4 regions of the Paenibacillus sp. 01T431 genome follow, and region 1 is predicted to be linked to each of the others. Evidence: riboswitches for the same ligand, from Rfam matches in the RefSeq annotation. Region 1 holds a riboswitch; each other region holds the start of a gene.
What was found. Region 1 has a riboswitch for cyclic di-GMP ahead of AC1DM9_RS30515 (transglutaminase-like domain-containing protein). Riboswitches for the same ligand answer to the same signal wherever they lie in the genome.
Positions count from the first base shown of each region.

Region 1 (4,071 bases):
ATTAGGCACGCCGCCAGCGTTCGTCCTGAGCCAGGATCAAACTCTCCAAATTGGTGTTTGAAATGCTCATTACTTTTTATCGCTTTTTTCGCTTATCCCGAAGGATTTGCGAGGCAGTTATTACTCGTTGTTCAGTTTTCAAAGAGCAATCTTTTCTCTCTTGTCGACCGTGTATCTCGTTGGCGACCTAGATAATATATCATAGGCGTATATAGCATTGCAAGTGTTTTTTTCATTATTTACGAAAAAGTTTTCAACACTCCTATTTGCCTTCTAATTGCGTAATCGTTGCTTCGCTTCCTCCGCACCTATATTGAAGAAAGACATAAAAAAACGAGCTCTGCGATTTCCGCAAGCTCGTATGACTTCTAATATGTTTTTGTAACTGTATATTGAGCTGCATCCTTGATAAGCTCATACTTTTTCTTGCCCTTCTTTAGACCCGCATCAACAGTCGTATCAATCGTAACCCATTTCCCATCCAAGTACACTTCGTTCCAAGCATGATAAACATCCACATAAGTAGATTGTCCCATCAAGAGCTTCGTAGGGATATCCACGCTCCGCAGCATTGCCGCAAACAATGAAGCGTATCCGTAGCAGATATCCTTTCTCGATTTAAATGTGCGATCAATATTGGGGAGGTAATCAACTGACAGATTAGCAGCTAATTGATTATCATAACTTACATTCGTAATAATATACTCGTAGATTGCCTTTACTTTCTCCATATCCGTTTTTTTATTGCTCGCTAATTCTTTTGCCTTGACGATGGCGCTGCTCGCATTCGACCAGTCAATGTTCTGGATGGAATTCAAGTACAAAACCTTGTTGTCTTTCAAATCAAGCGTCACGGTTTCTTTCTTCGCCAGTTTGTATTTGTTGCCTGTTGTATTCTCTAGAACAGATATCGTATATTCGCCATTGCCAAGCTGCAATGGAAACTTCTCAGCTGTTTTTCCGCCGGTTAGATTATATGTATAGTTTGATGCGCCTTTTGCGATCATAAGCTTCGTTTTCACTTTAGTGTTCACTGCATATTGTACGGAGACAACACCTTTATCTAAATTCCCCGTATTGAGCCAATCAGAAGAGTCCGCTTCATTTGCCTGAACGACCGTTACATGGATGGATGCAAAAAGAACAAAAGCTGCGATGACTAACATAAATTTACGCATGAATATACTCCCTTCGGTAGCTGGCTGCCATCTTACGGAAGGCCCTTTAGCTTTGCGTCCCTACCTTTCGATAGGTTTGCCATTATCGTGTGAAGCGCTTTGTGATGAATTTCCCCTATACAAACAAAAAAAAGCCTGTTCATTCGGTAGCTGGCTGCCATCATACGGAAGGCCCTTTAGCTTTGCGTCCCTACCTTTCRATAGGTTTGCCGTTATCGTGTAGCGCTTTATTAGTTCTATTCTACCATATGAATCTAGCAAATCAATAGATTGTACTACAATATCAATCATAATTTGAATGTTTTTAAGGATTGTTGTTGCAAATTCTCGATATTAGAAAAAAAAGAACCATTGGCTGCTAAAAGCCAAACGGTTCCTTGTTTCTTTCTTATTCAGCAGAACGCTGATCTCTCATATGAGGGAACAACAGTACATCACGAATAGATGGAGCATCTGTTAGAAGCATGATCAATCGGTCGATACCGATTCCTAGTCCGCCTGTTGGCGGCATGCCGTATTCCAGAGCGCGGATAAAGTCTTCATCCATCTCATGCGCCTCGTCATTTCCATGCTCACGCTCAACAAGCTGCGACTCGAAACGCTCACGCTGATCAATCGGATCGTTAAGCTCCGTAAATGCATTAGCATGCTCACGTGCTACGATGAATAGCTCAAAACGATCGGTGAAGCGTGGATCTGCTTCGCTCTTCTTAGCAAGCGGCGAAATAGCAACCGGATGTCCTGTAACAAAGGTTGGCTGAATAAGCGTGTGCTCACCGAACTGTTCAAAGAAAGCGTTGAGAATATGACCAAATGTCATATGCGGATCAACGGCAACTTTGTGTTCTTTCGCCAAACGATGGGCTTCCTCGTCGCTCATTTCCACGCCGAAATCTACGCCAGTCGTTTCTTTGACAAGCTCAACCATGCTGACGCGACGCCACTGAGGTGTCAAATCAATCTCTTGGCCTTGATAAGTGATTTTCGTTGTTCCAAGAACCTCTTGCGCAATATGTGCGATGACATTCTCTGTCAATGCCATAATATCCTTGTAATCAGCATAAGCCTCGTAAAGCTCAATCATTGTAAACTCTGGATTGTGGCGAGTCGAAATCCCCTCATTCCGGTATACACGGCCGATCTCATATACTTTCTCCAATCCGCCTACAATCAGTCGCTTCAAATGAAGCTCGATTGCAATACGCATGTAGAGCTGCATGTCCAGCGCATTATGATGCGTTTCGAAAGGGCGTGCTGCAGCACCGCCTGCAATGGAATGCAGCGTTGGTGTTTCTACTTCTAAATACCCGCGGGAATCTAGGTAGCGACGCATGGATTGAATGATTTTGGAACGAGTAATAAAGGTTTGTTGGACGTCGGGATTCACGATAAGGTCAACATAACGCTGACGATAACGAAGCTCTACGTCTTTCAAGCCATGATATTTATCAGGCAATGGAAGAAGCGACTTTGTCAAAACTTCAATATCACGTGCTTTGACAGAGACTTCGCCTGTATTCGTTTTGAATACAACGCCTACTACGCCAATGATGTCACCGATATCTAGCAAATCAAAAGCTGCAAACTTATGCTCTTCAACGGAATCTTTACGAACATAAATTTGAACCTTGCCGCTCAAATCTTGAATCGTAGCAAAACCCGCTTTGCCCATACCGCGTTTCTGCATAATACGGCCAGCAATACGCACTTCAACCGCTTTTTCTTCTATTTCTTCTTTGCTAAGCCCTTCATAGGCTTGTACAATATCTTCGGCGTTATGAGTGCGTTCGAACTTTCGGCCAAATGGATCCACACCTAACCCTCTAAGCTCGTCCAATTTGTTTCTGCGAATTTGCAAGAGCTCACTTAGCTCCTGCTGTTCATTGTTTTCTTGTTCCACTTCTTTCATCTCCTTGATCATTCGGCAAAAGCAAGCAGCTGTCACCGGATTCATGCAGCAAAATCTCGTTTCGCAATAAAATATAAGCAATGTATAGACCTGTAATATACGTTCTTATATTTTAAACGTTCAAAAAGCTTCCTACAAGGAAGCTTTTTGAACCGCTCATAGCAAACATTATTTTTTGATATCGAGAATTTTGTATTGAATAATGCCGACTGGTACGCTAACTTCAACAACGGTGCCTTTTTTCTTGCCTAGAATCGCTTTACCAACCGGGCTTTCATTTGAAATCTTGTTTTGCAAAGGATCGGCTTCCGCTGTACCAACAATGGAATAATCCATTGTGTCGCCATACTCCATATCCTCAACCGTTACGATCGAACCGATGCTCACGGTATCAATATCAATATCGTCATTATTTATAATACGCGCATTGCGCAACATTTTCTCAAGGGTAAGAACGCGGCCTTCGATAAATGCTTGCTCATTCTTCGCATCTTCATATTCCGAGTTTTCGCTTATATCACCATAGCCAATTGCTACTTTAATACGTTCAGCTACTTCACGACGCTTGACCGACTTTAGGTTCTCTAATTCATCTTCGAGCTTTCGCAGCCCTTCTTGAGTCAGAATGATTTGCTTATCGTTCATCTTTCCGATTCTCCTGTCATGTGACTAATTTTTCATACCTTGTATGAATTCACTGTTACCTAATATATTACGCTTCTTATTCCTCATACCAACTGTTGTTTGAAGCGCTCTTGATGTCTTCGTTAGATTATATTGCACGATTATATTGCAAAGTTACCCTGAATGTCAATCAAAGCCAGACGACCCATTGAAACCGTTTCATTTCTGAAATGTAGAGCAGAAGCCGCATGATAGCGGCTTTTGTCGAATGGTGTCGGCTCGCTCCCGTTACAGGGTAAATCGCATAACCGATCTATTTGTATTTTAGTAAGCGCCTACTTCTGCAGAACCCGCTTCTTT
Region 1 covers NZ_JBFTPT010000025.1:95-4,165, forward strand. Annotated here, with positions in the region: partial or broken rRNA gene AC1DM9_RS30510 (16S ribosomal RNA) at 1-52, opposite strand, end outside; gene AC1DM9_RS30515 (transglutaminase-like domain-containing protein) at 369-1,178, opposite strand; cyclic di-GMP riboswitch class I at 1,191-1,269, opposite strand; cyclic di-GMP riboswitch class I at 1,321-1,399, opposite strand; gene lysS (lysine--tRNA ligase) at 1,567-3,087, opposite strand; gene greA (transcription elongation factor GreA) at 3,256-3,732, opposite strand; gene AC1DM9_RS30530 (tRNA-dihydrouridine synthase) at 4,047-4,071, opposite strand, start outside.

Region 2 (4,071 bases), on a different contig from region 1:
CATTTTCCATAAATGACTCCCGAGAAGCCGTTGGTCGAAGTCCATTCGTATTCATGATACACGTAACAAAAAAAGCCCAATCCGGAAGCATATTGTTAACTTGATCGGAAAGCAGCATACGTTTCATATATACCTTATGTTTTTTCTCGGCTTGCAAGCTTACAGCATAAGGAAGAATATAAGCGACACCCTCAAGCTCACCAATTACTGATTTTAAAGGTATGGCATCCAAGAAGGTTTGATACAAGTGATCTTCGCCATAGGTGAGCGCATCACTGCTATTCATGGACCACGGAGGAGTTTCCTCGTTAATCCTAATATCTGTTTTCCCTTCGGACAAATGAATCGGAACAGGCAGGAACTGACCATAATGGCTCATTAACTCCATCACACGATCCCATTCATAATAATCCTCGTAACCCTCCTTGCATGTCAAAAACACGGTGGTGCCGATTGGAGCATCCTTCTCAAGCTTGCGAATCGTGTACGTGCCGTCAGGCCGCCCACGCCATTCTAAAGTATCGCCTTCTAGAGCGGAGCGGGTAATAACAACGATCTCGCCGCTCACTACGAAGCAGGACAGCAAACCCACGCCAAATTGTCCAATATAGTCGTCTGCTGAATCCATTTCGTCACGCTTGGAGGTACTTCCGATTTGAGCCAAAAAAAGCTGGATTTCGGATTCGGACAAGCCTATCCCATTATCGTGAACGGCAATCGTTCGAGAACCGTAAATTTCAACTGTTACGCGTGCATCAAAGCGATGTCCAAGCCGTTTGCGTGCTGTAATCGCATCAACGCCATTTTGCAGTAATTCCCTAATGAACACGCCTGGGCTCGAATATAAATGCTTTGAGAGAAGCTCGATCATCCCTTGTAAATTAACTTGAAAGTTCATTTCGCTCATCCTGTCTCCCATAGTGGATCTGTTTTTTTATTGGTCTATTCCATTCATTGATTCGGCATTATACTCGCTTATCCTTCTTTATTTGCACAAAGAGGCAGGCAGCACCCCAAACCTATGGATGCTGCCTGCCTCACTCGATTATCATTTTTGTTGCTTACACTTTGAAAACAGCTGCTTTCTCCTTCAAATCCTGTGAGGAAAGTGAAAGCTTCTCCGCAAGCGTGCGCAAATCATCGGAAATATCATTTTGCTTAACTGAAAGCTCGCTCATATGTTCCATTTTCCCATTCACTTCTGAAGACGTCGTCAATAGCTTGTCTACTGCAGACACGATATGAGACATGCCTGTTGTAATTTCACTAATTGCCGTAGAAATCTCGCTCACTTGATCTGACAGCATGCTGCTTTGTGATTCCAATGCTTGGAATGTGCTGCTTGCGGTTTCGGATGCTTGACGAGTCGTGTTAATAACATTCGCGAAGCTGCCGATCGTGCGGCTGCTTGCTGCCACATCGCTTTGTATGAGTGTCAGCTCCTTCGTGATCTGCTTCGAGATCATATCGGTCTGACTGGACAGCTTGCGGATCTCATCAGCGACAACTGCGAACCCTCTGCCATGCTCACCCGCTCTTGCCGATTCAATGGATGCGTTCAGTGACAACAAATTCGTCTGTGTGTTCAAATCCTGAATGCCGTTCAAAAACTTAGCTACATTGTTATATCGTTCATTCATCGTTTCGAAAGCTTCAGTTAGCTTTGAGAACTGGTCTACTGTTTCATTTACCATCGAGACCACGCCAGCCATCTGCTGCGTGCCGTTATGAGATGATTGCTTCATATTTTGCATATCATTGTTTATGTATTCACTCGACGCAGCAATTTGCTGAGAGCTTGCTGAGATTTCTTCCGTAACTGCCGAAATGGATGAAGCATCGTCATACTGCGACAGCAGCACTTTTCTGCCCAGCTCCACTTGGCCATTTACATCCTCTGATGCTTTTCGATTAATACCAATCATATTATCCATATTATTCGAAATGTGGAGCACGGATTCGCTCACTTCAAGCGTAGCTTTAATCGTTTCTCGCAGCTGATCGCCCATATTAGCCAAAGCGTGGTCAAGATCGCCAAATTCGTCAGAGCGAACGAGTTTTTCTTGACTTGTAAAATCATTATTGCCATACTGCTTAATTCTTTTTGTAATGCCTACAAGTCCTGTTCTAATCGATTGTGAGATGACAAAAATCATAATAGCAGGAAGAATAGCTAGCAAAATGACATTTATAAGCACAATAAGGTTCGCACTGGATATGTCTTTATCGAGAAGCTTCTGCGTCGCGTTAGCGTCTGCGGTCAAACGCTCGTGCATTGTATCGTTGGAATAACTTAGAATGACGGTATATACGCTTATTAGATTGCTTATGCGGAGCGATTTCTCATCTGATGATAATCCACTCACATCTGTATTCGTCACTTTCAAGTTATCTAATGCAAGCTTAAGAACATTAACCTGATTCGCATAATAAGGACCATCTTCCGTTGCAGGCGGATATTTCTTATCCATATCGATAAGCTGTTTCTCTAATTCATCGATGTTGGCAGGCATCGTTTCCAAATCCTTCATGATCAGCGTTGCATCGCTTTTGCCATTTTCAATGGCATCTACCATTAGAAGCATCACTTTCAGCAGCCTATTCGATATACCTTGATAATTGCGTTCAGCACGCTGCAATTCCTCTGAGCCTTCGACTGAGGTTGCTACTGAATGATTTTGAAAATAAATCAAAACGCCCGAGCCTACATTAAAAAGTGTGATGATTGCGGTAACAAGCAATAATTTGCTCGTTATTTTCTTCAAACTCAATTTCTTAAACAGTATTTTTGCTCTCTCTATCCTATCCTTAAAAACCATCCTGCTTGCTCTCTCCTCTGTCTCCTGAAAACAAAAAAAGCTATCCAGCCACAGGAGGCGGACAGCTCAGTTAGCTTATTATCCTTCCGGCGGTCTGGCAGCCATAGTGCGTACACCTTAGGCCCATAACTTTGCGTCCTTGTCTTTCAACAAGTTTGCCTTTTTCAGTTTGTCTATTTTGTAGTTTACAACTTAAACCAGTATAGGACTATTTAGTGAATTTGTCATCCCTTGAACCATATTTATTCTGTGGCTAAAAATAAGGTTGCATTGCAATAACGCCTTGCTAACGAATGAAAATAGGAGGTTTGGATGGAAATAACCGCAACGAGCAAAATATTTCGCACCGCTTCCCATTGTTTTTCCGTTAAATTCGGCAATCTGCTTGCAAATTGATTCGCTGAAGAGCGAATGACATGCTCTGTCAATAAATCTTGATGCGGATTTTCCTTCAAATGACCGGAAATGTCGAGCAGTTGATCGTTATTCGCATCTAGCTCCTCAAACATACTGGTATAAGATGCATATAATTCAATAGGCCCAACTAAATCGTCTGCTTCATCCTCTGGTTTCTTGAATACGATCTCAAAAAGCTTGCGTATTGATTCAAAATCAAGATTTGACTTTAAATCATCAATAATGAATAATAACGCAGCTTGGTTCAGAGAATATTTTTTCCCAGCTTTCGGACAATCGAAATAAGGTTTGAAATCTCGCTTTACCCAGTTTTGCATGGAGGTAATCGACAGATTCGAATATTCGATTAGTTGGCCCAACGCAGCAATTTCATGTAGTGAAAAGCCTTTAATCTCATTTCCTTTAATGAGCTTTTCAATAATTGGAGGCAGCAGCGTAGACATAAATGCAGGCAGTCCCGTGCCTTTCTCCAAGTCACATTGATGCGTTTTGGTCCATGCGGCTTGCAGCACTTGCAGTGGCTTCAAATTATACTTTCCGTCCAGAGCCAGCAGCAAGCAAGCCATCTCTTTTCGAGTAAGCGTAAAGGACTCCATATCGCTTCCTCCTCGCGCATTCGTCTTGCATTCCTATATTACAAGTTCATATGAACTCATCATATGCCGGAGAATGACGCTTGTAAAGGCTCGAAAATCAATGAGAATAAGCCTTTCATTCTCGTTAAATCGCTTTTAAAGCGCGTATAAGGCTGTTACCGTTGGATATGGCATTTGTCATATCATGTAATCATTCGTTATAGTAGATCATAAGAATAAAAAAAATATAAACATAAAAG
Region 2 covers NZ_JBFTPT010000005.1:336,650-340,720, reverse strand. Annotated here, with positions in the region: gene AC1DM9_RS11560 (HSP90 family protein) at 1-898, opposite strand, end outside; gene AC1DM9_RS11555 (methyl-accepting chemotaxis protein) at 1,062-2,765, opposite strand; cyclic di-GMP riboswitch class I at 2,905-2,989, opposite strand; gene AC1DM9_RS11550 (DUF1836 domain-containing protein) at 3,062-3,832, opposite strand.
Region 2: another riboswitch for cyclic di-GMP. It lies ahead of AC1DM9_RS11555 (methyl-accepting chemotaxis protein); the one in region 1 lies ahead of AC1DM9_RS30515 (transglutaminase-like domain-containing protein).

Region 3 (4,071 bases), on a different contig from region 1:
GCAAGTGGCTTGCTTGGTGAGAATCCGAAAGGAATACCAAATAACTTAATGCCCATAATTACAAATGTAGGAATGGGAAAGATAGCTCAACTTAAAGTTTATGGTAATGACTATGCAACACATGATGGGACCGGAGTCAGAGATTATATTCATGTGGTAGATCTTGCAATAGGACATTTAAAGGCTCTTAATAAAGCTATGTTAGGTACAGGTGTAGAAGTTTATAATTTAGGTTCTGGTAAAGGGTATAGCGTATTAGACGTTGTACAAACCTTCGAAAAAGTTTCTGGTGTGACTATTCCGTATACAATTGTTAAGAGAAGGCCTGGAGACGTAGCTGTATGTTTTGCAGATATCACAAAAGCGAAAAGAGAACTTGGGTGGGTTGCTAACAAAGGTATTGAAGAAATGTGCGCAGACTCTTGGCGTTGGCAATTAAATAATCCAAATGGATACGAATAGAGCAGTTACAAAAACAGTTCAAAGACGTACTACATTTGAGAAAAATATCATTAAATTTAGTAACGTTTGATAATTCAACAAACCCTATACACCCCTCAACAATTTTGTTACCATACCATTAAACAAAACAACCGCATAACCACACGATAAAGGCAAAACCATTGAAAAGTGGTGACGCAAAGCTACAGGGGCTTATCTTTTAAAAGACTGCCAGCCAGCTACCGAATATCGTGCCTCCCGCGTGGTTTATGTGGAAACATGGAGGTTATTATTATGTTCATGCGCGCAAACGTTGTACGTGAATGGCATCAACTCTGTATGGGATTCAATGAATTGCTGTGGGAAGATTGCTTAGATGAGAAAAAGCGCATGGAGATTTATTTGAGGATTGTTTATCACAAAAATAAACTAGCAGCTGTCTCATGAACTAGCACGAATGGCGTCGTTAACAGATCTGAAAACGCTATATCCGCAAGCTGACGCCCCGTCACTATGAAGCGTCAGCTTTTTTATTTTAAATTCTAAGAAGGAGATTCATATGCAATCATTGCTTCTTTAGTGGCTCATATGAAACCAAAACAATGAAAAAAACGAACAAAACACTAATGATTATCGCAGGTGCTCTCGTTGTTATCGGTATTGTCATTTATGGAAGCATGAGTCTCTATTCGAAGTTAAATCAGGTAGATGAACTGAATGGGCGTCTTGAAGAAGCTGCAGATAGCAATGCAGGACAAGAGTCGCCGAAGATTACGGAGCAGCCCAATGAACAATCTACTAATCAGACAGATCAGACTTCAGAACCTGATGCTACTCCATCACAAGAGCCTGATCTAGTTCCAACGACGCAGCCAGATGAAGTCCTAAAACCTAGTCCCAGCGCAACTTTGCCGCCAGATGAAGCGTCTAATAATGTAGACAAGGGACAAAAGCCGGATAAGGGATCTTCAAACTCCGAAAATAAGTCCCAGAAGAAAAAAGAGATTGATGCATCGGTTACAGCAAAGCTGGAAAAACTGAAATCTTCGTGTCAAGCAACCAGCAATAGCTTGGTTAAGCAGATTGCGAAAGAGCTTAGCGGTGATGAAGAAGCTACGCTTGCTACTATTCAAAGTAAATACCTGAATAAGGTATTTTCTGCGGAAGCCGATTGTGATGCCAGGTTCAATCAATTAATAAGCAATGCCAAGAGCGAGTATAAAGCAGCCGATCTAGGTGAGCAAAGCTTTCCGGATTGGAGCGCGCAATACGAGAGTGCGAAGGCTGGTGCTAGAGCCAATGCGCTTGCAGTAATTGCAAACTCGCTAAACAAGTAAGCTTTACTATTCTGAGGAGGCTCTATGAAAAAGTCACGTATTCTATCTATTTTTCTAGTTGTAATGATGTTGTCATCCGTACTTGCAACCGCTGCATCCGCAGCAACCGAAACGATTAAGACAAAGACACAGCCCATTAAGCTGCAATTTGATGGACAAGCACTCAAACTGCCCGATGGACAATATTCATTTATTCATCAAGGAAGTACATACGTACCGATTCGTTATATTTCTTACGCGCTGCTAAAAACAGTAAATTGGGATGGTGCGAAAGCGACGATCTCCGAGCCAACAGAGAAAGAGCTTGCTGCGCTGAAGAAACAATTGCAGAGTGCCGCTACGGGCAGCCAGAAGCCGCAAACGAGCGTTACAATTGCAATACAGCCAGTTAATGCAACTCTTGTGTTTAATGGAAAGACGAAGGCATTGCCGGCTGGTCAATCCCTCTATGCCTATAAAGGCTCGATCTATGTGCCCATTCGCTTCTTGTCAGAATCAGTAGGCACACAGATTAGCTACGATCCGGTGACGAAAACAGTTAGCGGTGAGTCAGCAGCATATCGAGCTGAGCAAGGTGGCGGCGGAGTCGTTCTTCCAGGCACGGGTGGCGGAACTGGAGGCTCTGGTGGTACAGGCGGTACGGGTAATGCCGGCGGTGGTGGCGTACCAGTTAAACCGACGTATGAGCAAATTACAGCAGAAGCAGAGAACAAGCTCGCTGCGCTGAAAGAAAGCTGCAAGGTGACTCTAATGGATATTGGACTGCAGTATGTAGCGGCAACGGATAAGACGGTTCAAGCTCAGCTTAAAGCTAAAGGACTTCAAGAAGTAGACAATTGCTCTGCAAAATTTGAAGTTATCATGTCCGATACGAAAGCTAAGCTGACGACGAATGGGTATAGCACAGACGTTCTTGCTTCCTACAGAGAAGCCTTTAACAAAGAGCTTGAAGCAGGAAGAGCTATTGCAGAGGGTTTGATGTAATAGGAGTTTTCACTTCTTTTTTGTAAAATTAGAGCAGGGGCAGAAGAGGTCGCGATGACTTCTTCTGCCCCTGCTTTGCGTTATCCTTACAATTACATGAAGTGATACATGCATCTGCTTGCATTTATTTATAATTTATTTTAGTTATAAGAGACCAGCTGCAGCTATAGGGGATAAGGGCTCCCATTTAGCCCACACTTCCTTAAATACAAACCTTAAGGCTTGTAAGTCGTTAGCGGTACGTTCAGCTTATTATAGGTTGTGATGCAGATTAAAAATGTATAATGAATTTTCCAATCCAATTCCTGATATATTTTAACACGAAAAGGATTACCCAAATCAAGCAGAGTGATCATTAACAGCAAAAAGCTGCGTTCAAATAGCTTGTTTTGCATGTTTTTTGTCTCCCCTTACAAGAATTTGTTGTAAAATGTAAAAAAATGACTCATTTCACTAGCAAAGCCACTACCATAGTACTAAAATTTGCATTACACTAGCATTACAGACTAACCTAAAATCATACAGTAGTGGTAATGTAGGGGGACTATGGACATATTTAATTTGTTCTACCAATTCAATCAGTGCACTTCTGATCCTGATGCTGAAGTTGTAGTACTCTTACACGGTCTAGGCCTAAATGCTCGTGTCTGGGAGCCGATGGCTGCTGTGCTAACTGAACGGTATCATGTTGTACGGTATGATTTGCGCGGGCATGGGGAGCGATCACATGACGGTTCTCAGTTAACATGGGAGCTGCTTTGCAATGATCTTGATGAAATTTTCCACTTATATAGCATAACGGAGGCACATTTGGTCGGTCATGGACTTGGCGGTAATCTTGCTGCAAGGTATGGAATTAGCCGCCCGGAGCGAGTGAAGTCGTTTGTTCTTATTTCGACGATTGGATTTTATCCTCCGGAGGCAATGGAGCGTTCGGTTGAGCTGCGCCGGAGCTATGCTGAGAACGGTGTGGCAGCTGCACTGGCGGAGCAGATGGCTAGTTTAGTAACCTGTTTGCCTCAGGATAGGGAAGAGACAAGATGGGTAAAAGAGGCGTACTTGCAGTGCGACATGGATGTGTACTTTAAATTAATTGAGCTCTTTGCAGCCGAGAATCCTTTGGATGACTTATCCGCAATTAATAAGCCTTGCCTCGTTATGGCGGGGGACAAAGATACGATATATCCATCCTATATGTCGAAGATTACGGCGCAGTTTATTCCGAATGCGTTCTCGGTAACGGTGCCTGATGCAGCTAGCTTGGTGTTTATAGATAATCAGACCTATGCCGCTCAGAAGATATTAGATT
Region 3 covers NZ_JBFTPT010000007.1:159,238-163,308, reverse strand. Annotated here, with positions in the region: gene galE (UDP-glucose 4-epimerase GalE) at 1-462, shown strand, start outside; cyclic di-GMP riboswitch class I at 604-688, shown strand; gene AC1DM9_RS14840 (hypothetical protein) at 1,044-1,778, shown strand; gene AC1DM9_RS14835 (copper amine oxidase N-terminal domain-containing protein) at 1,803-2,762, shown strand; gene AC1DM9_RS14830 (hypothetical protein) at 2,978-3,157, opposite strand; gene AC1DM9_RS14825 (alpha/beta fold hydrolase) at 3,309-4,071, shown strand, end outside.
Region 3: another riboswitch for cyclic di-GMP. It lies ahead of AC1DM9_RS14840 (hypothetical protein); the one in region 1 lies ahead of AC1DM9_RS30515 (transglutaminase-like domain-containing protein).

Region 4 (4,071 bases), on a different contig from region 1:
ATTTTAGACTCGACCGATCGGCGCCGATTGAAGCACAGCTTGCGTTTCTGAAGCGGGATGCAGCAGGAAACCAGCCGTATCATGTTTTTGGACATGTGGCTGCTAAACAAGCATTTCGGATCAGAAATAAAATCCATTTGGATTCAGGCGCAGTTCACGGCAATCTGCTAACCTCGGTTTCTCTGTCGGTGAAGCCGACTTTCAAATCACAGAAATCGGCAATAGCCGGCATGGAAGGCGAGCTTCCTGCTCTCTTCAAAGAGGAACGCAAAGTATCGCTGCAGGAGCTGGATGATGATGAAGCCCGCAGATTGCAGTATTGCTCGCGCAATAAAATTAACTTTATTTCAGGAACCATGTCTCCTGCAGATAAGGATGAAGCGGCGGGTGAGCTGGAATCGCTGAGGAAAGGGCTGAACTATTTTATGGAGCGCGGTGTTAAAGAGGTCGTGCTGCAGCCCAAATATATGGGATCACGCTGCAATGTTTATTTGCATGCAGATATCGAGCAATGTTTTGCAGTGAGCCGCAATGGGTACAAAATAAATAAGGTTGACCTAACCGCTGTTTATGAGCGACTGCTGCAAAGATTCGGAAGCTACATGAAGGAAAACGATATATCGATGCTTCTGCTGGATGGCGAGCTTTTGCCATGGGAGGCGCTGGGAGAAGGTCTCATCGAAAAGCAGTTTAAGCCAATTGAGAAGGGGCTTGAGACAGAGCTTGCATTCCTGAAGGCGAATGGATTCGAGGAAGCGTTCGGAAAGCTTGCGCATGATTTCAAGGAAAGTGGTTTTGAAAAGGATCAGTTTCACCTTAGCAAAGGGGCTATTAATGAGAAGTATGGCCTAGCCGTCTATCAAAATTTTAAGCATGTTCATTCTATTCTTGAGAAAAACAGGCCAATTGATGAGCATATCAAAGCATATGAAACGTATAAGAGGCAGCTAGAGCTGTATGCCGAGGCAGGGGAGCTTGAATACAAGCCATTTTCGCTGCTCAAAATCGTATACGTGGACGGAAGAGAGCAGCTGCCAGCGTGGAAAACCTCGGAGATGTATCGTTTCCTCTCTGACGATCCATTCATTACGCTTGTGCTGTCTGATGCGGAGAGCTATGAGCTTGCAGAAAAATATTTCTACACGCTTACGGTAGACAATCATATGGAAGGTGTCGTGATAAAGCCGGAGATGCCTCAGCCGTACACGGTTCCCTATATGAAAGTGCGCAATAAGGAATACATGTCTATTATTTACGGTTATGATTATAGATTTCCGCACAAGTACAATAAGCTCATCAAGCAAAAAAATATTACGCAAAAGCTTCGTACATCATTTAACGAGTACCGGCTAGGACAGCATATGCTGGCGATTCCTTTTGCTGAAATTGCCCCAGACAACGATGGATATCAAGCGGCTGTTGCTAATCTGTTGTTTGAGGTCGCCAAAGAGAAGGAAATCGATCCTAGATTGTAAATCATCAATATACCAAACCTCCCAAAATGGGAGGTTTTTCTACATCATTCGACCTATTATTAAATTGGTTATGGTATATATCGGAATAATATGGAATACTGGTATATGTAAAAAGTCCTAGTAAAAAGCAAAGTTGTCGAAAGACAATGACGCAAAGCCAACAGGCCTAAAGGAAATTTCCAAAGGTGGCTGGGTTGCCAAAAGGATGAGTGATAACATACCTATATCCTCTCCTTAAAAACTTCAGGTTACCGCCTACGTTATGAAAAAGAGGGGATATTTAGCAATGAAACAAATGATTAAACGTTTTAATGGCAATGTTAATGTTAGTAGTTTTAATATTGTTCAAAAGATAGCGAATTTAGGCTACTGGGAGTTTGACCATATTCGCAGAGAAGCATCCTGGTCGAATCAAATGTTCGAAATATATGGTATGAAATCTGATTTCTCGATGTCGATGGACGAATTTTTTGAGTTTGTACATCCCGATGATCGTGAGCGTGTTATTCAGCAGTTCCACCTTGCAATTGAATCAAAGAAGGAGAGCGTTTGCGAGTACAGAATCGTTCGTCAGAGCGGTGAAGTTAGATATGTTGTAGAAAACATTACATTCATACTTAATGACGAAAACGAGATATTGTTGACGATAGGCATGATTCAGGATGTAACGGAAAATAAAAAATTGCAGCATCGCCTCACACTAGAAGAACAGCTTTATAAATCGATATTTGAAAACAATCCTGACGCGGTCTTTTCTTTAGACGCACAAGGGCGTTTTTTGTCATGCAATTCAGTGCTTGAGCAACTTTTTGGATATACGAAAGAGGAAATTATAAATGATAGTTTTCATAAATTTGTAGATGCCGCAGCGCTGGATAAAACGATTCAATATTTTGAGCAAACAGTCAAGACGCTGACACCTCAAAACTATGATACGACAGGCATTACGAGAACAGGACAAACGATCAAATTTAATGTGACCAATATTCCAATCATTATTAATAAAAAGCTTATCGGTGTCTATGGCATTGCCAAGGATATTACGCAGCAAAAAATGATTGAGCAATCGTTGACTGAGACCGAATTAAAATACCTCAGTATTGTCGAGCAATCCATTGTCGGTATTTTTGTCGCGCAGAAAAACAACTTCGTTTATTCAAACGATCAGCTCAATAAAATGTTTGGTTATGACTCCTTGAATGGTATGGATATTATACAGACGATCCATCCTTCAGACCGTGAAGCCGTCGTTAATCAGCTAACGAAGTTACAGGAGGGTCAGTCTGTATCCAATTTCTGCCACAGAGCCATTAAACAAGATGGGACGATTATTCATTGCGAAGTGCACTATAATCAAGTGTCAAATATGGGAGAGCAGGCAATCGTTGGAGTAGTCCTTGATATTACGGATCGGAGCAAGGCTGAGGAATTAAATCAATATTTGGCTTACCACGATTATTTAACGGAGATGCCAAATCGCAGAATGTTTGAAGACCAGCTAGATAAGCAGCTAAGGGTAAGCGAGTATTTTAAGCAGAGGCTGGCGATCGTGCTGATTGACGTGGATCGTTTCAAATATGTAAATGATACGCTGGGGCATCCAATTGGGGATGAGTTGCTGAAACAAATCGCCTTCCGATTGATGAGCAATTTACGTGATGGCCAAACCGTATTCCGACTTGGCGGAGACGAATTTGCAATTATTATAGCTGATGTAAAGCAGCAAAACGAAATCAAGGATATGGCAGCTACTATTATTAAGCTTATCAATGAGCAATTTTTGATAGAAGGATATGAGCTGAATGTAACTGCAAGTATTGGAATCAGTCAATCGCCTGGCGATGGGAGCTCGGTGGAGCAGTTGATGAAAAATGCGAATGCGGCTCTTTATCATGCGAAGTCCAGAGGCAGCAACCAATCACAGTGCTATTCCTCTTCTTTAAATGTGCAATCATTCAAATTATTTTCACTCAGCAATGATTTGCGTAAAGCGCAGGAAAGAGGAGAGCTGTTCCTTCATTATATGCCTCGCGTACATTCGCAAACGATGGAAATTGTTGGCGTTGAGGCGCTGCTGCGCTGGAATCATCCGGATTGGGGATTGGTTGCTCCGTCTGAATTCATACCGATCGCAGAGGAAACGGGGCTTATTGTATCCATAGGAGAATGGGTGCTTCGCGAAGCCTGTATGCAGCATAAACGGTGGCAGAGCTTAGGCCTGCCTTCGGTTACGCTGTCGGTTAACTTTTCGGTGCAGCAGCTTCTTCAGCAAAATATATTGCATACCATCGATCAGATCATCGAGGAGACAGGAATTTCCCAAGATCGATTGGAAATTGAAATAACGGAAAGCTCCTTTATTAGCAATGAGAATGCGGTGACTGAATTGCTGCTGGAGCTGAAGAAAAGAAAAATCAAAGTATCGCTTGATGATTTTGGAACCGGCTATTCCTCTCTTTATTTATTGAAGCGATTGGCACTCGATACGATCAAAATTGATCGGTCATTTATCGAGGAGTTGATGACGGATCGTAGAAATAAAAGCATTATTGAATGCATTATTCAATTGGCTGGCGAACTTGGCATGCAGGTGGTG
Region 4 covers NZ_JBFTPT010000011.1:338,861-342,931, reverse strand. Annotated here, with positions in the region: gene AC1DM9_RS21365 (metallophosphoesterase) at 1-1,475, shown strand, start outside; cyclic di-GMP riboswitch class I at 1,592-1,677, shown strand; gene AC1DM9_RS21360 (EAL domain-containing protein) at 1,762-4,071, shown strand, end outside.
Region 4: another riboswitch for cyclic di-GMP. It lies ahead of AC1DM9_RS21360 (EAL domain-containing protein); the one in region 1 lies ahead of AC1DM9_RS30515 (transglutaminase-like domain-containing protein).